Regions from separate parts of the Lysinibacillus sp. NPDC093688 genome, predicted to be linked through region 1. Evidence: riboswitches for the same ligand, from Rfam matches in the RefSeq annotation. Region 1 holds a riboswitch; each other region holds the start of a gene.

What was found. Region 1 has a riboswitch for cobalamin ahead of ACQKN2_RS02195 (ribonucleoside-diphosphate reductase subunit alpha). Riboswitches for the same ligand answer to the same signal wherever they lie in the genome.
Region 2: linked by a shared signal. The riboswitch ahead of ACQKN2_RS13455 (hypothetical protein) and the one ahead of ACQKN2_RS02195 (ribonucleoside-diphosphate reductase subunit alpha) in region 1 are both predicted to bind cobalamin.
Region 3: linked by a shared signal. The riboswitch ahead of ACQKN2_RS22385 (energy-coupling factor ABC transporter permease) and the one ahead of ACQKN2_RS02195 (ribonucleoside-diphosphate reductase subunit alpha) in region 1 are both predicted to bind cobalamin.
Region 4: linked by a shared signal. The riboswitch ahead of ACQKN2_RS04580 (hypothetical protein) and the one ahead of ACQKN2_RS02195 (ribonucleoside-diphosphate reductase subunit alpha) in region 1 are both predicted to bind cobalamin.

The regions. Positions count from the first base shown of each region.
Region 1 is NZ_JBNNUX010000001.1:430,561-435,755, forward strand. It holds gene ACQKN2_RS02180 (bifunctional adenosylcobinamide kinase/adenosylcobinamide-phosphate guanylyltransferase) at 1-263, shown strand, start outside; gene ACQKN2_RS02185 (ECF transporter S component) at 554-1,048, shown strand; gene ACQKN2_RS02190 (hypothetical protein) at 1,045-1,728, shown strand; cobalamin riboswitch at 1,838-2,027, shown strand; gene ACQKN2_RS02195 (ribonucleoside-diphosphate reductase subunit alpha) at 2,189-4,402, shown strand; gene ACQKN2_RS02200 (ribonucleotide-diphosphate reductase subunit beta) at 4,416-5,195, shown strand, end outside.
Region 2 is NZ_JBNNUX010000015.1:79,050-84,244, reverse strand. It holds gene ACQKN2_RS13465 (class I adenylate-forming enzyme family protein) at 1-1,473, shown strand, start outside; gene ACQKN2_RS13460 (acyl-CoA dehydrogenase family protein) at 1,475-3,142, shown strand; cobalamin riboswitch at 3,200-3,382, shown strand; gene ACQKN2_RS13455 (hypothetical protein) at 3,471-3,860, shown strand; gene ACQKN2_RS13450 (ABC transporter substrate-binding protein) at 3,955-4,920, shown strand; gene ACQKN2_RS13445 (FecCD family ABC transporter permease) at 4,917-5,195, shown strand, end outside.
Region 3 is NZ_JBNNUX010000045.1:14,991-20,185, forward strand. It holds gene ACQKN2_RS22370 (sirohydrochlorin chelatase) at 1-50, opposite strand, end outside; gene cobJ (precorrin-3B C(17)-methyltransferase) at 65-1,735, opposite strand; gene ACQKN2_RS22380 ((2Fe-2S) ferredoxin domain-containing protein) at 1,740-2,111, opposite strand; cobalamin riboswitch at 2,248-2,431, opposite strand; cobalamin riboswitch at 2,661-2,845, shown strand; gene ACQKN2_RS22385 (energy-coupling factor ABC transporter permease) at 2,986-3,732, shown strand; gene ACQKN2_RS22390 (energy-coupling factor ABC transporter substrate-binding protein) at 3,734-4,006, shown strand; gene cbiQ (cobalt ECF transporter T component CbiQ) at 4,010-4,783, shown strand; gene ACQKN2_RS22400 (energy-coupling factor ABC transporter ATP-binding protein) at 4,780-5,195, shown strand, end outside.
Region 4 is NZ_JBNNUX010000003.1:171,113-176,307, reverse strand. It holds gene ACQKN2_RS04585 (ABC transporter substrate-binding protein) at 218-1,183, opposite strand; gene ACQKN2_RS04580 (hypothetical protein) at 1,185-1,727, opposite strand; cobalamin riboswitch at 1,926-2,115, opposite strand; gene ACQKN2_RS04575 (hypothetical protein) at 2,344-2,892, opposite strand; gene ACQKN2_RS04570 (NlpC/P60 family protein) at 3,513-4,715, opposite strand; gene ACQKN2_RS04565 (ABC1 kinase family protein) at 5,097-5,195, opposite strand, start outside.

The sequences.
Region 1 (5,195 bases):
TTAAAAATATAGAGAGTTGGCTCGTAACACAAGATCTTGAGGATGATGAGCCGCTTGTCAGAACCATTTTGACAAGACTAAAGACACTTGAAGAAAATTGTACCTTGTATATAATAGTGACCGATATGGGACGTGGCGTTGTGCCGATGGACAAACAGGCACGATTATTACGTGATACATGTGGGCGTTTGTACCAGGCATTATTTGCTGAAGCAGAACGAGTCGTCCGCATTTGGTACGGTATTGGGGAACAAATCAAATGATATAGTTTTTTATTTAGGTTCTCATTAAAAAGATAGGGATGACATTCGCTAAGGCGTATGGCGTGTATATAGGTTGATTGGAGTGAGGTGTGGCTCATCAGACGCCTCCAGGAAGCTTTGCTCTGCACGAAAGCGAAGCGTCAGCAACAAATGTTTTCTGTGCGAAAGCGAAGCGTCAGCAACAAATGTTTTCTGTGCGAAAGCGAAGCGTCAGCAACAAAGCGCCCAGTCGGAACGGAAATCAACCTAGCGTTAGGATAAACAAAATGTAAACGGAAAGAGGAAATGGGATGGATCGACAAAAATTGATGAAATTGACGCTCACTGCCATGGTAGCAGCAATTTGTGCAGTGGGTGCAGTTATTAAAATTCCTACATTTATTACAACTGCAGCGCTTGACTCTGCACCTGCATTTTTGAGCGTTGTATTTTTATCACCAGTATTAGCTGGTGTTGCGGGAGTCATTGGGCATTTTATCTCAGCCTTGACTACTGGCTTCCCTCTAGGACCACTACATATAATTATCGCAGTGGAAATGTTTATTGTTGTATGGATCTTTGGGGTTATGCATAAAAAAGGAATGCATTTCTGGAAATGGCCTGTGGCACTTATATTAAATGGTGTCGTGGCACCTTTACCATTTTACTTTATCATTAGTCCGGCATTTTACTGGACGTCATTGACTAGTCTTCCACTGGCAACACTTATAAATTTAGTGATCGTTGCGGTTGTGATGCCAATTCTGTCGAAGGTGTTTGTGCGTAAGGAAGGTCGAGTCCATTGAGAAATGCAATAAAAATAGGTGAGCTGATTGCGACAACAGATAATGCCGCAGCAATTGGCGAAAAGCTACAAGATGTTGTGTCTGCTCCAGATCAACTTACGGCATATTTTACCGCACGCGTTACATTTTTAGAGCAGCTTGCTGCAAATGCTTTACCAAGGCATATTTTACTTGCTAATTTTTCAGGGGATGCTGCATGGTCTCGTTATGTTGCAGGCATTCAGCAAGTTTTTGATGAGGCTGGTCTTATTTGTCCGCAAATAGACGGTAGCACAGAGTCCAATATGCCGACTTTACAATCAGGTTTGTCAATAACGATGCTTGGTGAGCAACAAAAACGCACAGCAACTAAGGATGAGCAGCTAAGTTGGTACACATATGGGATGCCACTTGTAGGCAATGAAGTCCTTGCACAGCCTGAAGATATCGCACTGCTACAACCTGTTTTCCAAGCGTGGAAAGAGGGAATAGTGCAGCAAGTATGGCCAGTAGGATCAAAAGGTCTGCAAGCAGAATTTACTCGACTTTTTGGCGAGCAACAGGTCAAAAGTTCATTAGATGTTGAGAAAACGGCTGGTCCATGTGCAGTAGTTTTGCTAGGAATACAACCAGAAAAAGAGCAGCTAGCACAAAAATATTTTCCTAGAAATTTTGAAAAATTACGTAAAACTGCATTGTAATCGGGCTTGCTTCGAGAAAAAGTAGCACTTTAAAAATTTAAAGGGGCAAAACGCCTATTGCAAGTATAAACACAATATGTTAGATTTGTTTAGGAGTTAAAACACAATATATAGTAGTTTGGACGAGCGGTACCAAATGTGGTTTAAAAGGGAATTCGGAAAAGAGTCATCTTAGGCCGAAGCTGTCCCCGCAACTGTAAGTGCTGACAAATGATGAATAGGCCACTGTGAAGAACGGGAAGGTCATCATTTGGAGGAAGCATGAGCCAGGAGACCTGCCAACTTGTTCAAGACAGCAACACATTCTTCGGGGATTGAGAAGTGGAGGCGAGAGATTTGTCCACTTCTTAGTGTGCATGTCCTTCATTTCCATTTCCGATTTTACAGCGATCACGTAACCGATAGATGTTGCGTGATCGCTTTTTGTGTTGCTGGAGAAAGAAAGGGAGAGAATGTATACATGACAATTCAAATCGAACAGCAAATTGCTAAGCTCAAGAAAAGTTATACGGAGGATGAACTCGAAAGTTTTGTAAGATTATCGGATCGCTGGCTACGAAAAAACGACAATGCGACATTTGAAGCATGGGCGGATGCGATGATTTTACAAACGCTTAGCCTAATTGATGAGGAGGAGCCTTACTGGACATTTGTCGCAGCTCAAGTTTATTTAGAAAAACTGTATGATCAATTTGCAATGCGCCGTGGCGTTCCAGTGCAGGATGTTTATAAAGGTTTCCCAGAACAATTAGCACGCTATACAGAAGCTGGTTTGTATCATGAATGTTTAACAACAAAATATAGTGAGCAGGATCTTCAAGAACTCGCTTCCTATTTAGAATCAAGTCGAGATGAATTGTTTACGTATATTGGCTTAAAAACATTAATGGACCGCTATGTAGTTCGTGATTACACGAAAACACCAGTGGAGCTACCACAGGAACGATGGATGGTCATTGCGATGACCCTTATGCAGGATGAAACAGAAAATCGTTTAGAAAAAGTACGTGAATCTTACTGGGCAATGAGTAGTTTATATATGACTGTTGCCACACCGACTTTATCGAATGCAGGTAAAACACATGGTCAGCTATCTAGCTGCTTTATCGATACAGTAGATGATAGTTTACAAAGTATTTATGATACGAATACAGATGTCGCTACATTATCGAAATACGGCGGTGGCATTGGCGTTTATATGGGCAAAATTCGTAGCCGAGGCTCATCAATTAAAGGCTTTAAAGGCGCATCAAGTGGCGTTTTACCATGGATTAAACAGCTTAATAATACTGCGGTTTCAGTCGATCAGCTCGGTCAACGACAAGGAGCTATTGCTGTCTATTTAGATATTTGGCATAAAGATGTCTTTACGTTTTTAGATTTACGCTTAAACAATGGGGATGAGCGTTTGCGTGCCCATGATATTTTCACAGGACTATGCTTACCGGATTTATTTATGGAAACGGTTGAAGAGCGCGGGGAATGGCATTTATTTGATCCACATGAAGTGCGAGAAGTTATGGGCTTTTCATTAGAGGATTACTACGATGAGAAAAAGGGTGATGGCTCTTTCCGTACTAAATATGCGGAATGTATCGCGAATCCATTATTAAGTCGTGAAGTCGTGCCAGCGATTGATATTATGAAGCGAATTATGCGCTCACAGCTTGAAACAGGCGTGCCGTTTATGTTCTATCGAGATGAAGTGAATCGCATGAATCCGAATAAGCATGAAGGAATGGTATATAGCTCGAACCTGTGTACAGAAATATTCCAAAATATGTCGCCTACTGAATTTGAGTCTATTACCCTTGAAGATGATGTCATCGTAACACGTCGCAAACCTGGAGATTTCGTTGTATGTAACTTATCATCTATCAATTTAGGTAGAGCTGTACCGGCTGGTGTTTTAGAACGATTGATCCCGATTCAAGTACGTATGTTAGATAACGTTATTGCACTTAATACAATTCCAGTAAAACAAGCAGAGCGTACGAACTTACGCTACCGTGGTATTGGGCTTGGAACATTTGGCTGGCATCATTTATTAGCGTTGAAAGAAATTCAATGGGAGTCTGAGGAAGCTGTAGAATTTGCGGACAAGCTCTATGAGGAAATTGCGTATTTAACGATTCGTGCTTCTAACAATTTAGCATGTGAAAAAGGGGCATACCCACTATTTGAAGGCTCGGATTGGCATTCTGGTGCGTATTTTGACAAACGTGGCTACGACAGTCATAAATGGAACGAGTTACGCGCAGCGGTTGCTGAAAAAGGAATGCGTAACGGTTATGTCATGGCGGTTGCACCGAACTCATCAACATCCATTTTAGCGGGCAGTACAGCTACGATTGATCCTATCTTCCAAAAGAGTTATTCAGAGGAGAAGAAGGATTACAAAATTCCAGTAACAGTACCAGATCTATCACCTGTGACAACTTGGTATTATAAATCTGCTTATTTCATCGATCAAAATTGGACAATCAAGCAAAATGCTGCACGAGCACGTCATATCGACCAAGGCATTTCACTTAATTTATACGTTCAAAATACGATTAAGGCAAAAGATTTACTAGCGTTGCATATGAATGCTTGGGCGAGCGGTGTGAAAACGACATATTATGTACGCTCAACGTCTGTAGAATTGCTAGAATGTGAGTCTTGCGCAAGCTAGGAGGAAGTTAATAATGACAACTATTACTAAACGACAAATTATGGATAAGGAAGCACCAAACCGTTCAACAGGAATTGTGAACGGGCGCTCTTCTAACATTTTAAACTGGGATGATGTGCGTTTTAGCTGGGCTTATCCTAAATATAAAAAAATGCTAGGGAACTTCTGGACACCGTTTGAAATTAATATGAGCAATGATGTCAAGCAGTTTCCACAGCTATCAGCAGATGAACAGGAATCCTTTTTAAAAATCATTGGCTTACTAGCGCTATTAGACAGTGTACAAACCGATTTTGCCGGGAAAGTAGCGGACTATTTAACAGATTCAAGCTTAAATGCATTAATGATTATTTTAGCGCAACAAGAGGTGATCCATAATCACTCTTATTCTTATGTGCTATCAAGTATTGTGAACAAAGACGAGCAAGATCGTACGTTTGACTTTTGGCGTACAGAGCCAGTGTTAGAGCGACGTAATGAGTTCATTATTAAGGGCTACCATGCATTTTCGGAGGAGCCAACTGTTGAAAATATGCTAGAAGCGATTATTTATGATGTGATTTTAGAAGGTTTATTCTTCTATTCTGGCTTCGCTTTCTTCTATCATTTAGCACGCAATCAAAAAATGGTGGCCTCGTCGACGATGATTAATTATATTAATCGCGATGAGCAGCTACATGTCGATTTATTTGTGAAAATTTATCAGGAGCTATTAGAAGAATATCCTGAATACGATACACCAGAACGAGCAGCTCGTGTACAGGAAATCTTCCGTGAAGCGGTTCAGCTAGAA
Region 2 (5,195 bases), on a different contig from region 1:
GCGCGAAAGTACCCTATGAGTGAAGCGGTTGTTTGTCAGGGCAGACGAGTGACTTATCGTGATTTAGATGAGCAAGTGACACGTCTTAGTCATGCTTTAGTAGAGCAGGGTGTGCGACAAGGCGATAAAGTAATCATTTTTATGCCAAATGTTGTAGAGTTTGTTGTTTGCTATTTTGCTATTCAGCGCATCGAGGCTATTGTCGTTCCAGTAAATGCGAAGTTCACGCTGCAAGAGGTCGAGTATGTGGCACGGCATGCTGATGCTAAAGCTATTCTAGTACATGAGGCGATTTTTGCAGCAGTCGAAAACATTACGGTAGTCCCTTTAAAAATCAAAACGGGTCAAGAGCAGGCTGGCTGGCTAAACTATGAATCACTTATTCTACATGCAAGCACGCAAACAATTGATTGCCAGTTGAATGAAGATGATGTCTCAACGATTTTATACACATCGGGTACAACGGGAAAACCAAAGGGTGTGTTGTTTAGCTATCGCAATATTTTAACTGTAGCGCAAATGATTGCAGTGGAAATGGAAGTAAAGCCAGAAAGCCGAATCCTTCTTATGATGCCGTTGACGCATTCAGCCCCATTACATTTATTTTTAATGGCAGGTGTACTTGTAGGCTCAACAAACGTGTTAACACCAACGTTTACACCTGATTTATTGATTGATTCAATGGAGCAGGAGCGGACAACGCATTTCTTTGGGGCACCTGTTGCATATTTGTTAACTGCCCAACTGCCAAGATTGCAAACAGCTGATTTATCATCGATGAAGTGGTGGGCTTATGGTGGGGCACCGTTATCACAAAACGAAGTCCAGCATTTACAAAAAGCTTTCAGAACAGAAAATTTAACCTGTGTTTATGGCTTAACAGAGGCTGGTCCTAACGGTTCAATATTGTTTGGTGAAGAGCATGCAACGAAGGCGGGGAGCGTTGGGCGACGTGCACCACTTGGAGCGGAGCTGCGTATTATCAACGACAATGGAGAAGATGTCAGTGTAGGTGAAGTAGGAGAAATTGTGATATTCGGTGAGGGCAATATGCAGGGCTATTACAAGGATGATATCGCAACAAAGGCTGCATTTATAGATGGCTGGCTAAAAACAGGTGACTTAGCTCGTTTAGATGAGGACGGCTATATTTGGATTGTCGATCGTAAGAAGGATGTCATTTTTTCAGGTGGTGTGAATATTTACCCGAAAGAAATTGAAGATCGTATGTTGAGCTATGAGGGGATATTTGAAGTTGCTGTAATAGGTGTACCACATCCGGAGTGGGGAGAAACGGTGAAAGTGGTTTATGCTGCTAAAACAAATATTGACGAGAACGGACTGAAAGTTTATTTAGAGAAGCATCTTGCTAAATATAAAATTCCACGCATTTTTGAACGTGTGGAAGCGTTACCACGAAATGCATCAGGCAAAATACTAAAACAAACTTTGAAGGGACAAGAGGTGAGATAGCATGAAGGTTTTACAACAGGAAGAAATGAAAACAAAGAACTTTTTTAAAGAGAATGATACACTTCATAAAGTTTTAGAAATGATGCTAGATAAAGAGTTTGCGGAATATGCAACACGTGAGCTAACAGATTTCGGTGAGCTTTGTGCAGGAGATATTGATGTGAGAGCCAAGCATACGGATAGAGAGGGTGAACCTCGATTACAAAGATATAATGCTTATGGTGAAGAAGTGTCAGAGATTTGGGTCAATGACGGCTATAAGAAAACAATTGAAGAGACGTACAATACCGGCATTGTTGGCTATGTGCATAAGGATATTCCGCAACTAAGTAGAAAGGGTAACTATGTGTATAGCTTTGCTCAAGGCTATATACTATCACATGCTGAACCAGGCTTTTACTGTCCTGTTACGTTAACGATGGCAACTGCTTATTTACTTGATCATTATGCGAGTGATGAGGTGAAGGAGCGCTTTTTACCACACGTTTGTGCAACAGGAGAGACAGAGCTATATGAGGGGGCTACATTTTTAACGGAGCGCCAAGGTGGCTCTGATGTTGGGGCGAATGTTGTGGAGGCAAGAAAGGACGGCAAGCAGTATCGTTTATATGGTGAGAAATATTTTGCATCTAACGCAGGAATGTGTGGAGTAACCATGGTATTGGCACGCATGGAAGGGGCTCAGGCAGGCTCAAAGGGTTTAACATTGTTTGCAGTTCCATGGAGAAATGATGATGGCACAGTTAATAATCTGCGCGTTCGGCGTTTAAAGGATAAACTTGGTGTTAGAGCAGTACCTTCTGGTGAGGTGGAATTTGATGGTGCGCTAGCGTATATTGTAGGTGATCCAAATAAAGGGATTTACTATATGTTGGAGGCGCTTAATTTATCAAGAATTTGCAATGCGGTTGCTTCAATCGGCATTATGCGCCGCGGCTATTTAGAGGCGAAGCATTATGTGACAAATCGTCATGCCTTTGGTAAACCTTTAACGCAATACCCTATGATTCAGGATACACTAGGGAAATTTGCTGCCAAACTTCATGTAGAAGTTGCTACGGTTTTTGACCTTATTCAGCTGTACGATAAAGTAACTAGTGGACAGGGGAATAAAGAGGACATTATTTTGAATCGCTTGTATATTGCGATCATGAAAAAAGAAACGGCAGAGCAAGCTGTACATTATGCTAGTGAAGCCATTGAATTACATGGCGGAAACGGCTATATTGAAGATTTTGTTACACCACGGTTATTAAGAGATGCACAGGTACTTACTGTGTGGGAGGGGACTGCGAATATTTTAGCTTTAGAGCTCATTCGATTAGTTGATAAGTTTCATGTGCACGAAATGTTTGTGCGTGTCATGGAAGAACGTCTAGAAAAACTAACTGACAATCCATTAGTCGAAATTGTCGTGAATCAATTGGCAAAACTAGATTCAACTTTGCAAACATTTAGCCGTTTAGATGATGCAACGAAAACGTTCGAGGCAAAAAAGGTCGCAGAGAAAATGGCACATTTATATGAAAGTGTGGTAGCAGTCGAATGGGCACAAAGATTCGGCGGCAAATATGAGAAGCTAGCAGATATTTATTTAGAAAACACATGGTCATTGCGTGAAATGGGTGCACCAATGAAAACGGTACAGTATTTTTCAGATATAGTTTAATCGATTAAGAGTCGTCTCGAATGGAGGCGACTTCTTTGATTTTCATGTATAATAAAATCAACTGAATATTATAAAGGTTCTTTACTTAAGTAAAGTGAAAAGGGAAATCGGTGTAATTCCGATGCGGTCCCGCCACTGTATGTGTGAGTTTTTTCAATCTGCGCCACTGAAAATTTCGGGAAGGCTTGAAAAAGCGTATGAAGCACGAGCCAGGAGACCTGCCTTTATAGAAAACACGTTGTAGCCTACGAGGATAGGATGGTGGATTTTGTATATGTATATTGTGCAAATTTGACCCCCTCATTTTTTATGATGAGGGGTATTTGTTTTGAAGATGAATATCGATAAATTTGAAAAAGTGGGCGATAAACTCAAAAAGTTGGGCGATAAACTCAAAAAGTTGGGTGATAAATCCTCAACGTTGAGCGATAAACCCAAAGTGGGTGATAAATCCGCAAAGTTGGGCGATAAACTCAAAAAGTTGGGCGATAAATCCACAAAGTTGGGCGATAAATCCACAAAGTTGGTTGATAAACTCAAAAAGTTGGGCGATAAACCCTCAACGTTGGGCGATAAACCCAAAGTGGGTGATAAATCCGCAAAGTTGGTTGATAAACTCAAAAAGTTGGGCGATAAATCCACAAAGTTGGGTGATAAACTCAAAAAGTTGGGCGATAAACCCTCAAAGTTGAGCGATAAACCCAAAGTTAGCCGATAACCCACAACCTCGAGCGATAAAAACCTAAAATGTATCGATCAATCAGAAAAACAAGTCGCTAACTTTATGCACAGATAGACTAAGGGGGATTCACATGAAGAAATTTTGGAAAATAGGATTATCTGCATTTTTAGCTGTTGGCTTGCTTGCAGCATGTAACACAAAAGAGGCGACAAATGACAAGTCGTCATCTGCTGAGCAGCAAGAGACATCAAAAGTAAATCAAGCAACATTCCCAATGACGATAACGGATGCTACTGGCAAAGATATTACGCTAGAAGCACCTCCTGAAAAAATAGTCTCTCTCATTCCAAGTAACACTGAAATTTTATTTGGTCTTGGCTTAAATGATGAAATAGTGGGTGTAACAGATAATGACGATTATCCACCAGAGGCTACTAAAAAAGAAAAAGTTGGCGGTATGGATTATAATATTGAACAAATTATTGCGTTAACGCCAGATATCGTTTTTGCACATGCATCGGGTATGGTGAATTCAAAAGGAGCAATTGAACAGCTTGAGGCTGCAGGTGTGAAAGTATTTGTTGTAGCGGATGCCAAAAACTTTAATGAGACTTACACGACGATTGAACAGCTTGGTCATGCAACAGGAAAACTTGAAGAGGCTAAAAAAATAGTCGCAAATATGAAGGCAAAGGTTGCAGAAGTTGAAACAAAACTTGAGGGTGTTAAGCCTAAGAAAGTTTTTGTAGAGTCGTCTGATGAGCCAGAAATTTATACAGCGGGTAAAGGTACATTTATGAATGAAATGCTAGAAATGATTCATGCCGAAAATATAGCAGCAGATTCAAATAACTGGTTTAAAATTGATGCTGAACAAATTATTGAGAAAAATCCAGATGTCATTGTTGTGGCATATAGTTATGTACCGAATATTTTAACGAAAATTCCACAACGTCCAGGCTTTGGAACAATTACTGCCGTAAAAAATAAAGCCATTGTACAAGTGGATAAAAATACGACAAGTCGTCAAGGTCCTCGATTAGCAGATGGTCTTGAGGAATTAGCAAAGGCCGTCTACCCAGAGGCGTTTAAATGAGTAAAACAATTGTAGCCTATGTAACAGCAATTACGCTTTTAATCATTAGCATCTGGTGTGGTGTGGCGATAGGCTCAGTTCATATTCCATTAGAAGTATTGTGGAATAAGGCCGCTGATGAAACAGCTGCCAATATTTTATGGAAGATTCGTTTACCTCGAGTTCTGCTAGCAGGGCTTGTAGGGGCATCACTTGCTATTGCAGGGGCAGCTTTTCAAGGTTTATTAAAAAACCCTTTGGCTGATCCTTATACGTTAGGTGTTTCCTCTGGTGCA
Region 3 (5,195 bases), on a different contig from region 1:
TTTCCTGCTTCTAAACGGCTCCCGTGGCCGACAAATAAAATTGCTTTCATCTCATTACCCCTCACTAGTCGCCGCATGGAGCTGGCTCTACTTTTATTTTTGAAGACATATCTTGATACGTAAAATGTAGGATCTTTTTCACACGCTTGAAGTATTTAAACAATCGTTCATTTGGATGTGCATTTGCTTTATATTCTTCGATAATGTCAGTAATAAGCGGTATTAGCTGTTCTGGCTCTAATCCCTCCACAACAGGCTGGGCCGCATGTGCTGTTCGACCAACCGGCTTGGCACCAATAAAAACATCAAATTTACTTTTACGATAAACAATGCCAATATCATCAAATACCGCTCGATAACACGCCATTCCACAGCCATTAAAGCCAATATTTAATGTTTTCGGTAACGACATGCCACCAAGCTTTTCTTGAATCTCTTCCGCATATGGAATCGAATCGGTTTTTTCTCCGTAACAGAAATCACAAGCCTTTAACGACAGTACGTCACCAATTGGTGTTAGTAAAAAGCCCACTTCACGAAGCTTTGCTGTAATTACCTCAGGCTCAGCCGTTGGAATTTTCAAATGAATTTGATGGTCAGGTGTATACTCCATCGTTCCTTCCTCACCAACTACCTCAGCTAATGTCATCATTTGTTGAGGAGTAAAAAACTTATTGGCTACCCCTGGACTAACAGCTAATTCAAAAATGGATTCGATTTTTTGTTGAACAAGCTTAGGTGAACTCTTCACAGCGCTCGTTCCCTTCACCATTGCCAGAGCTGCTGTTGCCAATTCAAGTGATGATTTTTTAAGCTTTGGTTCTGGTGTTATAGCTAAACTGGGTTTTATACGATTCGCATTGGGATCTGTCGCAAAATCATTCCGCGCTGCCCCTGTTTCCTGATTCATGGCCCATGGTTCATTTTCTTCCTTCAGTCGTTGATGTGGTCGTAACGGCTGTTTTTCTTCACCAAGTGTATATTTGCGCTGATAACCACGTGGTGTGATCATTTTATTGTCGTAGAAAAATGTTGTTGAATTCCCGATAATAACGGTTGTTAACATGCCGATATCATGTTCGAGCATTTCTGCTAAAGTCGTCATCGTAATTTCCTGACGATCACGATACGCGCTTTTCACAAGACCAACCGGTGTATCTGGCGAACGATATTCTAATAATATTCGTTGTGCCTCTACGATTTGTCTCGTACGACGTCCACTTTTTGGGTTATAAAGCGCAATCACAAAATCCGCCATTGCTGCGGCTTCTACTCGCTTTTCAATTAAATTCCAAGGAGTTAAATGGTCACTTAAACTAATGGTACAGGCGTCATGCATAATTGGAGCACCTAGTAAACTTGCACACGAATTAATAGCAGAAATACCTGGAACAATTTCTACCTCGATACCAGTGGCTTCTGTCCAGCCAAGCTCTATTAATACCTCATACACTAATCCGGCCATTCCATAAACACCGGCATCACCGCTGGAAATAACCGATACGATACTTCCTGCCTCTGCTTGACGTACCGCTTCCTGTGCACGTGAAACTTCCTCTGTCATACCAGTGCTAATAATCGACTTTGCACTAACTAAATCCTGAATAAGCTCAACATAGGTTTTATAACCAATGATCATATGACTTTGTTGTAGTGCCTCTACAGCACGAGTCGTAATATGTTTAAAGTCTCCAGGGCCAAAGCCAACTACGAAAATCTTCCCTTTTTGCGCCATTTTGTTACCCCTCTTTCACCTTTTCAATACCTTTAATGGCTGTTGTTTGTGCTGTACGTTGTAACGAACCTTCACGTAAAGTAAAGACATGTTCATTTAGTAACGATTCATGATTTAAATCTTGTACAAGTGCTCTCCCATGCTCCGTTGTCGGAACACGGTACCAATTCCCCTGAGGATAAGCAATGACAACACAAGCATCCTTACACCTGCCGTTACAGCGAGTTCTTGTCGTATGTATTTCCTTATCAAGTGCCAGTAACTGTATTTCATCACGAATTGCCTGAGTAATGTCCTCAGCATCTTTTTTCATACAGCTACTACCATTGCATATAAAAAGATGTGTTTTCATCCCCTCTAAATTCCAAGTTGTCATAAATTTTCTCCCTTCATTTGCTTTTAGGAAAAAGAAAAACCTTTACTCTAGACGAAGAGTAAAGGTTTGTAGAAGCCCAAAAAAACGAATATAGATATGTACTCGCTTTCGCTTCAACTTCTCCCTCCGAAAAGTTTGCATGCATCATCACATAAGCAGGTTTCCTGACTTAAGCTTCCTTTTACTTTCGCGCCTTCCTAGTTTTCACTAGTGGCATCCGCGATTTCATCAGCTATTACAGTAGCGGGGGCTGTATCGGACTCTCACCGATTTCCCTATTATCTTGAAAATATTCAAGCACTTATGGATGTTTTATATGAATTTGTCGTTTTTTTATAAAATTAAAAACTGTTTCTATCATAGCTTATTTTTTTAAAATTTCAATATTTCTTTCTTAATTTGTGACATTTTCATTAATTTTTTAAAGAAAAATATGACATTTCTATTCTATTTATCTAAATTTTCGACATAAACACTCAATTAAAAATTTTTTCATAAAAAGTATAGCATATATATGGAAAATCATGTTACACTTTGTCGTGAAATCTCACAACTTCATCTTTTTTCGGTGCGAATTGTTCATCATTTCGCTTAAAAGGGAAGCCGGTTCAAGTCCGGCGCGGTCCCGCCACTGTACTAGGGAGTTTTATAGATAATGTCACTGTCCAAAGGATGGGAAGGCCTATAAAACGTTGAACTAAAGCCAGGAGACCTGCCGAAAAATATGTGATCGTTTCAACCTACGAGGATGGGTGTGCGGCTTAGCAGATTAGAATTTTATTTGCATTTTTTAGCTATGCACTTTTCCAATACCGGAAAAGTGTTTTTTTTCGCATACTAATTCGAAAAATTTTAATGTGAGGAGGAGAGATTTTTGAAATTCTCAGGTTGGAAGCTTAGTTATTTCTTATTGGCATTTTTATTCGTGCCAGATCGTGCATTTGCGATGCATATTATGGAGGGCTTTTTGCCAATCGAATGGGCGATTTTTTGGTGGGTCGTATCAATTCCTTTTATTATTTTAGGATTACGTTCTATTCGTAAAACCATTGATGAAAATCCTGAAACAAAAATGATATTAGGACTATCGGGTGCCTTTGCCTTTGTGCTATCAGCCTTAAAAATCCCTTCTGTAACGGGTAGTTGTTCGCATCCGACAGGGGTTGGACTTGGGACAGTTCTTTTTGGACCATTAGCGATGAGTGTTATCGGGACAATCGTATTATTATTCCAATCTTTACTTTTAGCACATGGTGGGCTTACAACATTAGGGGCAAACACCTTTTCCATGGCCATTATGGGCCCTATTATCGCTTACTATGTATTTAAAGGCTCACAAAAAATGGGACTGTCGTTTTCAGTAGCAGTCTTTTTAGCAGCAATGCTTGGTGACTTAGGTACATATATTGTCACTTCTGTACAATTAGCTCTTGCCTTCCCTTCTGAGGTCGGAGGCTTTATGGCTTCATTCACAAAGTTTTCTAGTATTTTTGCATTAACACAAATTCCTCTTGCTGTTAGTGAAGGCATTTTAACAGTGATTGTTATGAACTTCTTGAAAAAATACAATGTGAGTGAATTAAAAGCTTTACGTGTTTTCTCAGCAAAGGAGGCTCACTAACATGAAAAAAAATTTATTGCTCTTAGCAATTGTTGTGTTGTTAGCAATCATTCCCCTCTTCATTCAAAAAGGCGCAGATTTTGAAGGTGCTGATGGTGAAGCGGAGGCAGCAATCGGTGAAATAGATGCTAACTACGAGCCATGGTTTGAAAGCTTATGGGAGCCACCAAGTGGTGAAATAGAAAGTTTATTATTCGCACTACAAGCTGCTATTGGAGCCGGATTTATCGGCTATTTCATCGGCTTAATGCGTGGTAAACATAAAGAAGGTTAAGAGATGTTACTTATTGATAAGTATGCTTATATGAATAAACTAGCGTCTGTTCATCCGCTAGAAAAAATGACGCTATCCCTTGGTCTGCTTCTACTGTCGCTTATCATGAGAGATGAACGAATTTCACTCATTACATTTATTGTGATGAGTGCTTTTATCATTTCAGGTGCAAAAATCCCTGCTAAATATTACGCAAAATTACTATTGCTACCCGGATTTTTTTTATTATCGAGCCTAGCATCCATTTTAATTTCTATAGCGCCAGCAACAAGCACGCTACCTCCAACTATTTGGTCATTTTCTCTTTATCATTGGACAATATTTGTTGGCAGTGCGAGCTTACTGACAGCGCAACAGCTTTTTTTCATCGTCCTTGGCAGCATTAGCTGTTTGTATTTTTTAATTCTCACGACATCAGTACAATCTATTTGTTACGTCTTGCGACAATGGCGACTGCCCACTTTATTTGTTGAGCTACTAGAACTAACGTATCGTTTTATTTTTATCTTTTTAGACAGTATGCAAAAAATTCATCTTGCTCAGCAGGCACGTCTAGGATACAGCTCCCCTATGCAGTGGCTTCGCTCGGTCTCAATGCTGATTGCTGCTTTATTTGTCGAGATGTTCCAACGAAGTCGTGAGCTAACCAATGCGATGGAAGCACGTGGTGGCGAAACGGTCTATTGGCAGGAGAAGGTTAGCTATAACACGAAAAACTGGCTAGGTATTGCTGCAATTTTTATACTCCTCATCATTTATGGAGGTTTTTTCTCATGACAGACTTATACTTTGAATTAACACATTTATCTTACGCGTATGCAGACGGAACGCATGCTTTAACAGACATTACACTTCAGATTCCAAAAGGAAAAAAAATTGCTTTACTTGGTCATAATGGAGCTGGAAAATCAACGTTATTCCAGCATTTAAATGGAATTTTGAAGCCTACAGCTGGAAGTATAACCTTTCAAGGCACAGCACTTAACTACAGTAGAAAAGCATTAAAAGACTTACGTCAACAGGTTGGTATTGTTTTTCAAGATGCAGACAACCAGCTTTTTTCTGGCACTGTTAAGCAAGATATTGCATTTGGACCTATGAATCTTGGCTGGACAACTGAAAAAATGGAAGAGAATATTGCGTGGGCTGTCGCTCAAACGGAAGTTGAAGCATTGCTTGATAAGCCGAT
Region 4 (5,195 bases), on a different contig from region 1:
TCACTTTTCCTCCCAGGTGGAGCAGTTATCCACTTTACCCGATCACTTTTCCTTCCAGCGGAGCAGTTATCCACTTTACCCGATCACTTTTCCTTCCAGCGGAGCAGTTATCCACCTTTCCCGATCACTTTTCCTCCCAGAGTAGGTCTCCTTCTTACCCATCAAAAAAGCTGCCCTTGATAAAGGACAGCTCGAAAATACTATTTTTCAATAATAATTATTTAAATAACTCAGGGTATACTGCTTTTGCGATTAACTCAACAGCTTCGCCAATACGCGGACCTGGGCGATTTGAAATATCAGTATCTATAGAATAAACCGCTTTATTTTGAATGGCCGTGATTGAATTCCATCCATCACGAGAAAGAATTTCTTCCGCTGAGTTTTTCACATAGCTTACTGTTGTTAAAATGACTTCTGGATTTTTCGCAATGACATCTTCCTCAGATACCGGTGCCCAGCTTTTAAGGTCAGCAAAAACGTTGTTAACATTTGCAGCATTTAAAATCTCTTGTTGGAATGTACCAGAACCAGCTGTATAGATATCTGGCTTTGGACTAATTTCTAAGTAGACATTTTTGGGTTTTTTCACATCTTTAACTTTCGCTTGGACATCTGCAATTTTAGCTTTAATATCTTCATTTAACTTTTCGCCTTTATCTTCAATTCCCATAACCGTTGCGACTTGTTCGATATCCCCATAAACATCATCAAATGATTTAGCTGATTGAATGGCAAACACTTTAATACCCGCATCCTCAAGGCCTTTTAATGCATTTAAATTTTCTTCATCTTTGCCTCCAGTTGTATAGGCAATAACGACATCTGGCTTTAGGGCTAAAATACGCTCACTATTGAATGTTGTAGAATTAGAGACGCGCTCAATTTTTTGTGCTTCTTCTGGATACGTATCAAATTCTGTTGCACCAACGATTTTATCGCCTACGCCTAGAGCAAATAAAATTTCTGTATTACTAGGTTGTAATGAAACAATAGTTTTAGGTACTGCATTAAACGCTACTTCTACGCCACGGTCATCCTTAACTTTATAGCTAGTTTTCTCAACTTGTTGAGCTTCCTTAGAAACAGTTCCTTCATTTGTATCTTCTTTCGTGCCACAGCCAACTAATACGAGTGCCAGCATCAACACAGAAAGCCATTGCAGCTTAAACATTTTCTTCATTTCATTGATTCTCCTTTTTCTTTTTCATCGGGTATGACTTACTAATAAACGGTATTTCAGCAATACCAGCATGCTGATTCATATAGACAGCCATTACAAAAAACACATTGGCTAGCAATCCTAAATAATCAAAGAGAATAGCTGGTACTTCGCGTTCTTCAGACACTTTGTGCAAAACACGATATGATTTTTTCGCCTCACTACGGCATAAATGTAATGTAGTAGCCGCCTCTATTCCTTGAGGTAATACAAAGTTTTGTATTTCATCCTTAACATGGCTAACATAGAAATCATAGCGATCACTTAGCCAAGTCAAATCATCTTCGGTTACCGCTAATTTACCTCGGACTGAGCCATTTACATGGTATGCCATTGGCAAAATGGCTAGCAAATCATCTGCTACTACCTCTACCGTTTCTTTTTTCACCGCCGCCAATGCTACACCAATATGCGTTGTTAGGCTATCTGTTCGAATTTCAAAATCTACTGTCGATGCCTTTTCACGCATAAATGGATAACAAGAATAACGTGCATCTTTTTTCAAATCTAAGTCCCCGCTTTCCTTCATGAAAAATTCTTACCTTATTAACACCCGGCTTACATTAGGTGAATTATAAGTGCACATAAAAAAAACGTTGTTCCCACTCCTAAGGAAACAACGAAAAATAACATAAATATTGTCGCATAGATACGACATAGCCTATGTATTTGCCGCATATCCTCCTAGCTTCCGAAGAGTTATCTATACGTTCAAACAAAGGTCGGTCTCCTGGCTTGCACAGTTCACTACGTTCATAAAGAACCTTCCCATCGGATAATTCGACAGTGGTATATCTTTATAATTCCTGTACTTACAGTTGCGGAAACAGCTTCGGTTTTTCACCGAATTCCCGATTATGCTATAGTTCAGCACCTTTATTCTGCAAGAATTATTCACTTGTAATGCAGTTTAACATAGATTGATAGGAAAAAATAGCTGTGGAATTTAGAATAAACAAATTACGATGGATAAGAATCATGCAGGTATTACCTTATGCACGCGGATATATTCACTGCCCCCACGGGTATTCATCCTGCTCGTGCAGATACTTGTTATGCTTCATGGAGTAAAACATTTTATTTTTTCATACGTTATAAAAAAATTAGCTATTTCAAAACTTTTACCGGATGGCATTCTTATATTTCTTTTTGGATTTAATATCTTCTTCTTCCTCAATTAAACGTTGTGCAATCTCTAGTAGTTTTGGGTCATTTGTTGCATCGAATAGCTTTTTAAAGGAAACTATAATATCATAGCGTATTAATGTCGGGTGTTTTTCGTCTAAGCATGTTTGATACCTTTTAGCCAAATATGATACGACTAAATCTCTTTGTACTTGCCCTGCTAAGCCTATTTTCCAAATTGCCTGTAAAGTATGCCTCACAGTGACTGTTTCTTCATCATACGTTACTGCCCAAATCTTTAAGAAGTCCTCTAATACTCTTTCTTCAGGATCACTTTTTGCTGCCAATGCGCATAAAAATTGTGCAGCACTTGCACGCACATGACCATTTTTGTATGTAAGAGTCTGAACAAGTTGTTCCCAAACTGAATATGTCCAATCAACTGGCTCCTGCATAATTTTCATTAATTCTTCGTATGATTTGTATTGAATATCACGGTCACGCTCTGTTAAATTACTAAAAAGTTGCAAAATCTCTTTTTCCATGATTCATCCCTACCTTTATTGTTTCAGAACGAAAAAAAATAATGCACTTGTAAGTGTTTTCTCATTTCCCATCATTCGTTACTTCGCTACTACAAAATAAAAGTCTCAAATAATTATAATTTCAAAGTAAGATCCCTACTTGTATATGTCAAAATTATCAGAAACGAGGTTCAATATGCAAGGAATACTTTCTTTTAGCTATATGAAGACATATTTTACTCGTTAGAGGTGTCACACTTATCAGCCTTTGCTTTAATTCAAGTAAAATACGCATTAATGATGACAATCATTCTATGAATAAGTGATGTTATTTCTTTTCTCGGCTCCATCTTCATTTTTGTAACTGGTCCTATAGTAGTAAATATATCTACTTATGTAAATTTATTCTTCACAGAAGTTATTTTACTCATTATTGATCGAGTAGTCGAGCCTAAATTAATGGATAACCATATCTGTTTGCCTGCTAGGTTTACTCGTAGGTTTTTAACTATATTTTAAATAGTTGATTTTTACGGGATAACCTCCAATACCGTCAAATAATAAAAAAGGTTATCCTTGTAATTTCTTTTACAAAGATAACCTTTTCGCTATTTAAATCGTCTATATTTTAGTACGGCTTTTTAAATACGACCGAAGCCTACTAAATATTGATTCCACCAATCAAGTGATTCAATGACAACACCTTTATTTTGAGCATCAATCATCGTGTTGTTTCCTAAGTAAATACCTACATGCGCTATACCCGAACCATAGCTGAAGAATACTAGGTCACCTACACGTGCTTCACTTGCTGAAATACGTTGTGTTGCTAAATATTGTTGTGATGCTGTACGTGGTAAAGATACGCCTGCTTGTTGGTAAGACCATTGCACAAGACCTGAACAGTCAAATCCTGTCGATGGGTTACTACCGCCCCAAACATAGCTACGACCTAGGAATTGTTTCGCAGTTGAAATAGCATCACCTGAAGATGCAGTGCCTGACCCTGAACCAACAACGACTTTTTGTTCTGATTTTTCATTGTTAGCTTTGCTACTATTGCTAGCATCGCTATTATCATTATCGTTACTGTTATTATTGTTGTTTGTTGCTTGTACAACTGGAGTAGCTGCTTGAAGTGCACGTAAACGAGCTGCCTCTTCCTCTGCTGCTTTACGTTCTGCTTCTAAACGCTCTTCTTCTTGTTTCGTTGCAATTTGTGCCTTTAATGCAAGAGATTTTGCTTCATTTTCAGCTTTTTTAACTTCCATTTCGCTTTCCTTCTCTTGAAGCTCTTGGAATTGCTTTTGAAGCTCTTTTTGTTTTTCATCTAATGTTGCTTTTTGTTTCTCTAAGTTAGCCTTATCTGCTTCTTGTTGATCTACTAATTCTTGGTCAGCATCCATTAATGTTTTTACCGCTACGACACGGTCCATTAAATCTGCAAAGCTTTTTGATTCAAGAACAGCGTTTAAATAAATACCTACAGTATTATCTTGAGCTTGGTATGCAGCCATACGGTCACTTAAAATCACTGAACGTTGCTCAATACGTTTTTTAGTATCGACAATATTTGCATCCACTTCTTTAATGTCTGCCTGTACTTTGTTAAATACTTTTACTTTTTCATCGATCTCTTGTTGTAGTTTCTTTAATTCTTCTTGTAGCTTTTTAACCTCTGTATCTATTTTAGCTTTTTTATCCATCATTTGTTGAGATGTTTCTTCTGCGTGTACTTCAGTTGGTTGTACTGTATTAAATAATAAGCCGCCAGCTAGTGCTAGTGCTAGCACCATCGACTTACGCCATTTATTGCGCTTACCCACGTTATTCTTTCCCTTCACTAGTCAATTTCGTTCGTAGAATTTTACTGTCATCATTGGAACGATTTCTTTTATGTAATCTTATATTTTATTAGCCTTTTAAAGTTTAGCACTATTAGCATAACTTTTATACTATTTCGCGCCTTTTTAATGGTTTAGTAAAACTCGAAACATTCTTGTAATATTCATGTAAATTCTAATAAATTCTACAAAATCTCGTTTTATTCTACATAGCAACGTTTTTAGCTACTTTACCATTAGACCCACTCTCTATCTTGTAATGTTTTTGTAATATTTCTAAGGATCTTTTTTACAATAAAAAAAGGTAAGGGAGCATTTCCCCTACCTATAAATAATGTGTATCCATAAACAAAGATTGATTTTCACTCCGAGTTGGCGCTTCTATTGCTTCATGGAACGTAGTGCTTGGATAGAAAGCCGTACTAAGAGAATGGCACATAAAAATAAGCCTAAGTATGCAGCTGTATTTAAGTAAACAGC